2 regions of the Halobacillus sp. genome follow, and region 2 is predicted to be linked to the other one. Evidence: a T-box and tRNA genes for the amino acid it is inferred to sense, from the RefSeq annotation. Region 2 holds a T-box; the other holds one or more tRNA genes.

Region 1 (5,709 bases), on a different contig from region 2:
CATCTATAACCTGCTTGACTTGTTCCGCGCTTTGTTTAGAAACGTGCGCAGTACCAATCAGTATGTACTCTGTATCATTTATATGAAGTCTCGTGATGTTATCTTCCGTCATCGCCATACATACCTTCCTTTACCAGTGGACTATATTGTTTCATCTCTACTAATACTAAACCAGAATGTATAAAATGAGAATGGGTTTCACTTGTTTTCTAGGCGAGCCCAGCCTGCACGTTGACAAAGCGACCCCTGCCCTATAGAATCTCTATTAATTATTATCTCATGAAACGAATTCCCGTGCCCATATAAATTTGGAAATCTTGTTTAACGTATCTGCTTATCGCGGGATGGAGATACATACAGTGCGGATATCGCATTCTATCCTGCCTCCCACTTTCAATGGATCAGGTATTTAATAAAAGGAGAAATCATATATGAATTCAGCTAAAGAACAGTTAACGAAAGATCTGAACATCGCAAGCAAGAAAATCCCTGCAGATACGATCATTAAGAATGGTAAGATACTGGATGTCTTCAATCTCGAATGGATCGAGGCCGATGTGGCTATTTCTGATGGTAAATTCGTCGGGATCGGACAGTATCATGAAGCAGTCCAGATCATTGACGCCAAAAATTGCTATGTCTGTCCCTCCTTTATTGATGGACACGTTCACATTGAATCTTCTATGGTCACCCCGGAAGAGTATGCTAAAGTCGTTGTCCCTCACGGAGTTACCGCGGTGGTCACAGACCCCCATGAAATAGCCAACGTTTCCGGTGAAGAAGGTCTGCAATTCATGCTCCAGAACGCTGATAACCTTCCTTTAGAGGTTTTCTTTATGCTTCCCTCTTGCGTCCCTGCTACTCCATTCGAACATTCAGGAGCACAGCTCACAGCCGCTGACCTTGAAAAATACTTAGCCCACCCCAGCGTGCTCGGCTTAGCGGAAGTTATGGACTATCCCTCTCTCCTGCATACAAAAGATAACCTTCTCGATAAAATCACGATGACTCATCAGCACGGCGGGAAGCTTGACGGCCACCTGGCAGGACTGGAGACCAATGCCGTTAATCTCTTTCGTACGGCAGGAATAACCACGGACCACGAATGTACGAAAGAAGAAGAAGCACTGGAACGCCTGAGACGAGGAATGTATCTAATGATCCGTGAAGGCTCTGCCGCGAAAGATTTAAACGCATTAATTCCAGTAGTCACCGCCCATAACGCACGGCGCTGTCTATTCTGCACCGACGATAAACACCTCGATGAACTGATCGAGGAAGGAAGCATCGACCATAATGTACGGCTTTCCATTCAACGCGGAGTATCGCCTCAAATTGCCTTACAAATGGCTTCTTTAAACGCAGCCGAATGCTATGGTCTGACGAATAAAGGGGCGATCGCTCCCGGTTATGATGCCGATTTTTTACTCATTGAAGACTTGGAAAAAGTGAAAATCAGCGGGGTCTACAAACAGGGAAATCAAGTCAGCCATAATGGCTCTTACACGCCCCCTGAGAATGGAAAAGCAAAAAAGCCGGCTCCTATTACGAACACCATTCATATCCCGGCACTGACAGAAGAGCATTTGAAACTGCCTATAAGCGAAGCACAGCAAGCTCACATTATTAAGATTAATCCAAATCAGCTTCTTACCAATAAATTAGTAGAAAAAGTGGATACAGAAAACGGATTCTTCATGGCATCGCCCGATAAAGATCAATTGAAACTGGCGGTAGTGGAGCGCCATAAAAAAACCGGACATCTTGGCATTGGGATAGTGAAAGGCTTCGGGTTAAAAGATGGAGCAATCGCCACGACCATTGCTCATGACTCCCACAACATCGTGGCCCTGGGCGCCAATGATCCCGACCTCCTCAAAGCCATTCATACGTTAAAAGAAATTAATGGTGGTCTTGTGATCGTTAAGAATGGAGCAGTCTTATCGTCCCTTCCCCTCCCAATTGCCGGATTGATGTCTGATCAGTCGTTTCCATTTGTTAAGGAGCGGCTCGAACATATCGGAGAAACGCTGCCTAATTTAGGATTTACGAAGGATTTCAATCCATTCCTTACATTATCCTTCTTAACGCTGCCGGTGATCCCTTCCCTGAAATTAACGGACATGGGCTTATTTGATGTAGAAACGTTTCAGCATATTGAGGTATCCTTATAGAAAGCTGGAAACCAGATTGAACGTCTGGTTTCCAGCTTTTTTATTCAACCCTATAAACCACGCGAGGCTCAATGTAATAGGTCGCGTTCGATTGAATACGATCTTCCTCACTGTTTTCAAACTCTCGAACCGTCATCCGTACCGCGTCTATTGGAAGCTGCCCTTTGATCACCGGCCTTGTACCGGAAGTGGTGACCATAAACGTGTTCTCTGGATTTCCAGACATAGAGCGAACCGCTCCTTCTGCGTTAAGCGAATAATATTGGGTATCCTTATTTTGCATGAACGCCTCTAGTCCCGTTTCATTAATCACCTTAAAAAATTCTTCCGGAGAGATCCGCCCCTGCATGTCCTGGCCCATGTGATAAACTTGATGGTTCTGCTTCTGATAACGATTCCGTTTAATTTCATACTCTTTTTCATCCAGTTTCAACTCTACAGAATAATTACTTTCTCTGTTCCCTTGTTCAACTACCTTAAAATTATAGAACAGCGACTGCACGGCTCCTTTATCCGTGAATTCCATTTCAAGTCTCTGCAGTCGTGGATTATGAATATCATTAAATGTATTCTTAACCATATTCCAGTGCTCGGTAAAGTCAAATTCTTCAGACGCACCCAGGCTTTGAGCGGCTTCTATGTGACGGGGACGCTCGTACACATAATTTTGTACAGGCGGAATGATTAAAGATGTAAGGAAGAGGAACAGACCTAAGTAAGCTGCATACCGTTTCGCCAACCGATTCCAAGCAGGCTCCCGAAAAAACATTAGAAAAATGATAAACCCTAATGGAAGGGACCACTGATTAATCGTGAAGGCAAAGCTTCCCAGAACCGAGTAGCCAAGAAGCTTCAGGAATAAGTAAGGCTCTTCTCTTCCCCACTTGCGGTAGATGTACAGGATAATTCCAAATTGACATATGTATAGAATGAGATAGAGCATTAGACACCCTCCTTTATCACTACAAATTCTATCATGAATTCCAGAGTACCCGAATACCATACTGACTTTTTACAGGAAACTCTGAGGAGTGAATGATCCTGCTCTTCAAATTCTTCAATCTGACCGAATCATCTCTTAATTCAGCACCAAAAAACCAATGTACTTATGAGACATTGGTTTAAAAATATATGCATATTCAATTAATAAAGGAGGCCAAGTAAAACTCAGCCCCAATTCCTTCTATGACAATTGGCGTTCGTACACCACTTCATTTGTTTCTGGATCTAAAGCATCCACTTTCATATCCACGACCCGGCCATCTGCATTACTTTTAAAACCCCATAAGCGAATATAATTATTCATATTATAATCACGGAAAGTAAGATGGACTTTTCTCAATTCTTCATTTTCACCTGGCTCTTCTTTAATCACACACTCCTGAAACTTCATCGTTTCAGAAGGCTGACTCAATATATAGTCATACATGATCTTTTCAAGTTCAGGAAAAGCCATTCCATCGTTATCTAAGCAAGTATTTTTAAATTCATTGTAGTCTGTAATGTGATGGATTACCTTAGATTCGTTTGCCATGTTTGTGCCTCCTAGATTAAACAGTTACCTATCTCTTTCCCTGTAATATGTATTGGAAAACCCTCTAGGCAAGACTATGACACTGTTCGGAAGATACTTACTTAGTGAAACGAAAAACGGCGTTATCCTTGTTGAAGGATAACGCCGTCATTACATTAGTATTTAATACCGGTGGCCGGGCTCGAACCGGCACTCCGTGAGGAACACGATTTTGAGTCGTGCGCGTCTGCCAATTCCGCCACACCGGCAAAATCTCATTGGAGGCGGCAACCGGAATCGAACCGGTGATAAAGGAGTTGCAGTCCTCTGCCTTACCGCGTGGCTATGCCGCCATTACAAGATCAGTTGTATTTTAGTTTATTCTAACATGTACTCAATTATGATTGAAATATTATGGAGCGGGAGACGGGATTCGAACCCGCGACCCCCACCTTGGCAAGGTGGTGTTCTACCACTGAACTACTCCCGCAGTGGAAAATGGCTGGGCCAGCTGGATTCGAACCAGCGCATGACGGTACCAAAAACCGTTGCCTTACCGCTTGGCTATGGCCCAAAGTGAAAATAAATGGGGCGGCTGATGGGAATCGAACCCACGAATGCCGGAACCACAATCCGGTGCGTTAACCACTTCGCCACAACCGCCATAGAAAAAAGCAGGGGTAGTAGGAATCGAACCCACATTGACGGTTTTGGAGACCGTAGTTTTACCATTAAACTATACCCCTATTTGAATGATTAAATTATAAATGGTGGAGGGAGTAGGACTCGAACCTACGAACCCGATGGGAGCGGATTTACAGTCCGCCGCGTTTGGCCAACTTCGCTATCCCTCCATGTTGTATATACCTACTAGCATCAAATGGTGCCGGCCAGAGGACTTGAACCCCCAACCTACTGATTACAAATCAGTTGCTCTGCCAGTTGAGCTAGGCCGGCTAAAAAAATGGTGGCTCGGGACGGAATCGAACCGCCGACACACGGATTTTCAGTCCGTTGCTCTACCGACTGAGCTACCGAGCCGAATCTTATGTATAGCCTAAGTATGAAAATGGCGGTCCGGACGGGACTCGAACCCGCGACCTCCTGCGTGACAGGCAGGCATTCTAACCAACTGAACTACCGGACCATATTAACTATTAATGAACGAAGAAGTTAGTTCAACGTAGTTCATTAAAGTAATTTGGTTGCGGGGGCAGGATTTGAACCTGCGACCTCCGGGTTATGAGCCCGACGAGCTACCGAACTGCTCTACCCCGCGATATTGTGGGTTTTCTAATTCCCATAAAGTATGAAGTTACCTTGCGGTAATGGTGGAGGATGCAGGGATCGAACCTGCGACCCCTTGCTTGTAAGGCAAGTGCTCTCCCAGCTGAGCTAATCCTCCATATGAAGTGGTGACCCGTACGGGATTCGAACCCGTGATACCGCCGTGAAAGGGCGGTGTCTTAACCACTTGACCAACGGGCCATTGTGGAAAAATGAACTTATGGCGGAGAGCGAGGGATTCGAACCCTCGAAACCGTGGTAACGGTTTACACGAATTCCAATCGTGCTCCTTCGGCCAGCTCGGACAGCTCTCCAAAATATGGCTCCAACGGTAGGATTCGAACCTACGACCGATCGGTTAACAGCCGATTGCTCTACCACTGAGCTACGTTGGAATAATATAAAACCTGGCGGCGTCCTACTCTCACGGGGATCGACCCGACTACCATCGGCGCTGAAGAGCTTAACTTCTGTGTTCGGCATGGGAACAGGTGTGACCTCTTCGCCTTCACCACCAGATCTTATTTCCTTTTTTTCAAGGACAAGATATATTGTATTGTTTTTCGAGCAAAAAATCAAGGGTAAATTACAAGTTTTTTTGTAAACCCTCAAAACTGGATAAGGTAATCATTCAACCATCGGACGAGCGAACGTCTCTTCCGACTTCTTTTTTAAAGGATAGATAAGTCTTCGATCCATTAGTATCCGTCAGCTCCACGTGTCACCACGCTTCCA
Region 2 (5,709 bases):
CTTTTGTAAAGTTGCTCTCAAATAAGCAACGTTTACTACTTTACATTGCTGACAAAGAAAAGTCAACAGTTTCTCTTCATTTTTTATAGTTGCCTAATCGAAATGCTTAGCTTTAAAGTTAAAACGCATAACTGCAGATGTTAAAAAGCACTCCTCTACAGAATATTCCATGCAGCAGGAGCACCTTTTTAAGATTTTATATAATAAATGGATTGTTGTCTTTTTTTGCGGATGATCTTTGCTGCTAGTTTAGCACCTCGTTTATCATCTGATACTACCAGAATTTCCTCAGGGCAGTCGAACCTCTCTTTTATAGTCCTGGATAAATAACTCAAAGGGATATTTTCTGCTCCAGGATATGGGGATCGGTAAGCTGAAATATAATCCCGTATATCAATTACACAAAGATCAGCGCCAGAAAGATTGGATTGGTTATAAGGTTTTAAAGCTGTTTTTTGATAAGCATTGTACAAGAATAAGCCTGCTATAAAAAATATAGTCATATAGAATAAAGTCATGATTCTAACCCTTTCTAATTAAAAAACTAGTTCTCCAGTCCACTTCAACATGCCGCCTTGCATGTTTTTCACTTGATGAAACCCTTTTTCTTTCATGAATTCAGCCGCGTTCATGCTTCGACTCCCCGACCTGCAAACAAGTATATACTCTTTATCTTTCGAGTATTGATCAATTTCATAAGGGATGTTCCCCAGAGGAATATGCTTTGCTGTCGGAACCATCCCCTGTGCTACTTCCTCATTTTCTCTTACATCTATAATTGTCAGCGGTTTATCTTGTGATATCATCTTATCTACTTCCTGAGGTGTAATTTCTTCAATTTGACTCATAAATTCTCCTCCTTCAAATCTTCTTACAAGATTTATTCTATTAAAATAAACTTCAAAGTCAAGAGATTGAATTGACCCCAATTCAAACATATAAAAGCCACCCCCAAAATAGTTTGGAGGCGGCTTTTGTATTCATTAATTCGCTACGATATTCACAAGTTTACCAGGTACGGCTATTACTTTTCGTACGGTTTTTCCTTCGAGCCACTGTTGGACATTTTCATTTTCTAACGCCTGTTTTTCTAAGTCTTCTGCAGAAGCCTCTTGATTAACCATCATTTTAGCCCTTACTTTACCCATTACCTGTACGACAATTTCGACCTCATCTTCTACGAGCTTTTCCTCATCGAATATTGGCCATTGCTGATACGTAATTGTTCCTGGATATCCAAGCTTTTCCCATAACTCCTCTGCCAAATGAGGGGCTACCGGGGAAAGAAGCTTCACGAATCCTTCTACATATGATTTTGGAAGTTCCTCTACTTTATAACCTTCGTTAATGAATACCATCATTTGAGAGATACCCGTGTTGAAACGAAGCGCTTCAAAGTTTTCGGTAACTTTTTTAACCGTTTCGTGATACACCTTTTCAAGCTTATCCTCAGAAACGTCCTGCTTGATTGAATCTGATAGTTCACCGTCCACAACGAATAATCTAAACACACGATCAAGAAAACGACGTGCACCGTCAAGACCATTTGTAGACCATGCTACGGATGCGTCTAATGGTCCCATAAACATTTCATAAAGTCTTAACGTGTCCGCTCCATGGGTATGAACAATATCATCTGGATTCACTACGTTGCCTTTAGATTTGCTCATTTTTTCGTTGTTTTCACCAAGGATCATCCCCTGATTGAAAAGTTTTTGGAAAGGTTCTTTAGTTGGTACTACACCTGCGTCGTAGAGAACTTTATGCCAGAAGCGAGCGTATAACAAATGAAGAACAGCATGTTCCGCACCACCAATATACACATCGACAGGAAGCCATTTTTTAAGCTTTTCATAATCGCCAAGCTCCTGTTCATTGTTCGCATCAATATACCTAAGGTAATACCAGCAACTGCCGGCCCATTGCGGCATGGTGTTCGTTTCACGCCGTCCCTTCATTCCTGTGTCCGGGTCAACTACATTCACCCAGTTCGTAATATTGGCAAGTGGAGACTCGCCGGTACCGGACGGCTTAATTTCTGTCGTTTTAGGTAGCACTACTGGTAATTCTGTCTCAGGAACCGGAGTAACGGAACCATCTTCCCAGTGGATAATTGGAATAGGTTCCCCCCAATAACGCTGCCTGCTAAATAGCCAGTCACGTAACCGATAGGTCGTCTGTTTTTTACCTCGGCCGTTATTTTCCAGCCATTCAATCGATTTATCTATTGCTTCATCCTTGTCCAGTCCATTTAGAAAATCTGAGTTAATGTGTTTGCCATCACCTGTATAGGCTTCTTCATTCACATTACCGCCTTCAACAACCGGGACAATTGGCAAATTAAATTTCTGAGCGAACTCATAGTCCCGTTCATCGTGGGCAGGAACAGCCATTATCGCTCCGCTTCCGTAGCTCATTAAAACATAATCAGCTACCCAGATTGGAAGTTTCTCTCCATTAATAGGATTAATCGCATAGGAACCAGTGAATACTCCGGACTTGTCTTTAGCTAAATCCGTTCGCTCCAGATCACTTTTATTCATAGCTTTTTCTACATACATTTGAACTGATTCCTTATGGTCAGGTGAAACGATTTGTTCCACGAGCGGATGCTCGGGAGCAAGCACAGCATAAGTAGCACCGAATAAGGTATCCGGCCTGGTCGTAAATACATCAAACGTCCCTTTATCTCCTTCGATATGGAAGGTTACTTCGGCTCCTTCTGATTTTCCGATCCAATTGCGCTGCATATCCTTAATACTTTCAGGCCAATCTAAATCTTCCAGATCATCAAGCAGCCGGTCAGCATATGCCGTGATTTTCAACATCCACTGTTTCATAGGTCTGCGTTCAACGGGATGATCCCCTCGCTCACTCTTACCGTCAATCACTTCTTCATTAGCGAGTACCGTTCCTAATGCAGGGCACCAGTTCACAGCAACTTCATCTATATAAGCTAACCCTTTTTCATACAATTTCAGAAAGATCCATTGCGTCCACTTGTAATAATCAGGATCAGTCGTGTTTACTTCCCGATCCCAGTCATAGGAGAAACCAAGCTCCTGAATTTGGCGGCGGAAGGTCTGAATATTTTGAGCGGTGAATTCCTCTGGATCGTTACCTGTATCCAGCGCATACTGTTCTGCCGGTAGTCCAAAGGCATCCCAACCGATTGGATGCAATACTTCATACCCCTGCATCCTCTTCATTCTTGAGAGGATATCTGTTGCTGTATATCCTTCAGGATGCCCTACATGCAAGCCTGCTCCAGAAGGGTACGGGAACATATCCAAAGCATAAAATTTCTTCTTCTCTGATTCGCTGTCCGTCTTGAACGTTTTCTGATCAAGCCAGTATTTCTGCCACTTCTTTTCTATTTTCTTATGATCAAAAGCCATTTCTTTTCCTCCTCATGTTCCTATCAAAATACAAAAAGCCCCTCATCCCTATATGGGACGAGAGGCTTGATTCCCGCGGTACCACCCAAATTAACGTTATTTAAACGTTCACTCGTGTATCGATAACGGCGATTCACCGGCAAAAAGCTACCATTAATGTTCACTTCTGCGACATCCGAGGCGAGTTCGTAATAATCAAGGACAGCTTTCACCAGCCGCTGCCTCTCTAAAAGCTTGATCTTTCACTACTACTCCTCTTCCACGTCATTAAGTTTATAATCGTATCTTAATGAAACCAAAACTCTTTGTCAAGTTTATCAAGCCTATGTTTATAGTTAGATGATATAAGGTAAACAAAACAATAAGGATTCCTATAAGGAGGTCGTATCCATGAAAAATTTAGTCCGTAAAGCTGCGAATTATGCGAAGCGAAATCCACAAAAAACCAAGAGTTATGCGCGTAAAGCTGTAAATAAGCTTCAAAATCGGAGCAGTAAATCAAAAGTTAAATAATTGGGATTTCTCATAAACTGCATCTTCTCAGATGCAGTTTTTTTCTTTTATACTTCTACTAAGCTCACTGCTCTGCTCCCCCTGTTGATAGCGAGCCGGATACCTCGTGTTGTAATGGATGAAACTTTACATACATGATAATAATTGTACGTAAAGCTCATCAATCCGATCATCTTTATGGATTATTATTTCTAAAACAGCCAATTTAATGGTCAGATGATTAGGAATTATAATTCGAACGTCATCCATGCTACAATAATCCTTGCCTTAACCAAATTAAAAGGAGCTATTAGAACCAATGACTTTGCAGCCAATTCTAAACTACGCCCACTCTTTAATAGAAAATGTTATTTCTGAGGGAGACACTGCCGTTGATGCTACTTGTGGTAATGGTCACGACACGTTATTCCTCACCGGTCTAGTAGGGGAAAAAGGATATGTTTACGGCTTCGACATTCAAGAACAAGCGATCATCAAAACCGAGGAACGGTTAAAAAAACATCAAGTAGAGGAGCGGGTAACTCTAGTTCAGGACTCTCACGCACAATTAGCTAAGTACATCTCTTCGGTCCATCAATCACAAATTAAAGGAGCCATTTTTAACTTAGGCTATTTGCCAGGAAGTGATAAAACCATTGTGACCACACCAACAGAGACGATTTCTTCCATAGAACAGCTCCTTTCCTTCTTACAACAGGGAGGAATGATTGTTCTAGTAATTTACCATGGTCATGCGGGAGGAAAAGAAGAAAAAAATGCTTTACTAGAGTATGTCGCATCTTTGGATCAAAAGTCATTCAGGGTGCTGCAATACGGTTTCATTAATCAGAGAAATACGCCACCTTTTATTATAGCAATAGAAAAAACTTAGCCTGGCTCCTACAATGGACGACCAGGCTTTAATTTATGGTACATTTTTGTATTATAGTAAAAGAACTTCGCTTTACGGCCACTTACTTTAAGCAGATCTTTAACAAAGCTTTTCGCATTATCAATCTTTCCAACTTTACGGTCAGCCAGATACATGCCAACCAGACCTTCATGTATCATTTGATGAAACGCTGTATCAGGAAGTTCTTGTACTTCTTGATGAGTTTGCCGGACAAAATACTCAAATCTGTGCTTCATCTGTTCTTCATGGGCATAATAAGCGCAGAAATTTAAATCTCCTTCTTCTTCGTCTTCTCTCTGGTCAATGTAGTAATCCAGCAGTATATGAAGCCCCTGCATAAAAGGGAAGTAACTTCTTTCCACTTGCGCTGCAAGCGATTCATCCATACGGCCGTTAAGCATATAAGATACCAGGCAGAAGATTCCTAAAGTAGAGCCTGTACAAGCTGAAAACTCATACCACTCTAAATGAGGCCACTCGGATTGATGATCTTTAAACCAACTTTTAAGACGTGGTATTCTTTCCTCTTCAATCACGTGTTTATGTACTTGCAAGTCAGTATATAATGACCCAAGTTTTAACGTATGTTTCTGCACCAGGGGATAATCCGAAGAGGCCTTAAGTACATTCTGGCAGGTATGTACAAGATCCCTTAAATAATTTCCATCATTTTTATCATCACGATAATGATAATAATCTTTGACTTCATTTTCCGGAGTCAAAGCATCCGCCATGGATTGATGAAGCATACGAAAATCGATTGGATCCATAGAAGTACTGCGGTCACATAAATTATCAAGATAGTCACTAATGGTCTGATACGCAACAATAAAGCGAATGGACTCTTTCCATTGCGGTCCAGCAAGCATGGAGTAAATAGAGCCTCCTTCACAATGGAAGGTCTTA

What was found. A T-box is a leader RNA that pairs with one kind of tRNA and senses whether it is charged. The one in region 2 lies ahead of leuS (leucine--tRNA ligase), so its partner is inferred to be a tRNA-Leu.
Region 1: it encodes a tRNA-Leu, which carries the amino acid that the T-box ahead of leuS (leucine--tRNA ligase) is inferred to sense. The anticodon was not compared.

What each region holds. Positions count from the first base shown of each region.
Region 1 is NZ_JBAPTY010000227.1:3,738-9,446, forward strand. Features, by position in the region: gene WAM07_RS09955 (TraB/GumN family protein) at 1-112, opposite strand, end outside; gene ade (adenine deaminase) at 432-2,174, shown strand; gene WAM07_RS09965 (hypothetical protein) at 2,215-3,117, opposite strand; gene WAM07_RS09970 (hypothetical protein) at 3,358-3,708, opposite strand; tRNA gene WAM07_RS09975 (tRNA-Leu) at 3,875-3,956, opposite strand; tRNA gene WAM07_RS09980 (tRNA-Cys) at 3,967-4,040, opposite strand; tRNA gene WAM07_RS09985 (tRNA-Gly) at 4,103-4,177, opposite strand; tRNA gene WAM07_RS09990 (tRNA-Gln) at 4,187-4,261, opposite strand; tRNA gene WAM07_RS09995 (tRNA-His) at 4,275-4,350, opposite strand; tRNA gene WAM07_RS10000 (tRNA-Trp) at 4,363-4,433, opposite strand; tRNA gene WAM07_RS10005 (tRNA-Tyr) at 4,456-4,541, opposite strand; tRNA gene WAM07_RS10010 (tRNA-Thr) at 4,569-4,644, opposite strand; tRNA gene WAM07_RS10015 (tRNA-Phe) at 4,653-4,728, opposite strand; tRNA gene WAM07_RS10020 (tRNA-Asp) at 4,758-4,834, opposite strand; tRNA gene WAM07_RS10025 (tRNA-Met) at 4,890-4,966, opposite strand; tRNA gene WAM07_RS10030 (tRNA-Val) at 5,017-5,092, opposite strand; tRNA gene WAM07_RS10035 (tRNA-Glu) at 5,101-5,175, opposite strand; tRNA gene WAM07_RS10040 (tRNA-Ser) at 5,196-5,288, opposite strand; tRNA gene WAM07_RS10045 (tRNA-Asn) at 5,295-5,369, opposite strand; rRNA gene rrf (5S ribosomal RNA) at 5,380-5,493, opposite strand.
Region 2 is NZ_JBAPTY010000384.1:221-5,929, forward strand. Features, by position in the region: gene WAM07_RS16015 (rhodanese-like domain-containing protein) at 189-518, opposite strand; gene WAM07_RS16020 (rhodanese-like domain-containing protein) at 537-848, opposite strand; gene leuS (leucine--tRNA ligase) at 984-3,398, opposite strand; T-box leader at 3,449-3,669, opposite strand; gene WAM07_RS16030 (hypothetical protein) at 3,789-3,911, shown strand; gene WAM07_RS16035 (tRNA (mnm(5)s(2)U34)-methyltransferase) at 4,210-4,782, shown strand; gene WAM07_RS16040 (tetraprenyl-beta-curcumene synthase family protein) at 4,791-5,709, opposite strand, start outside.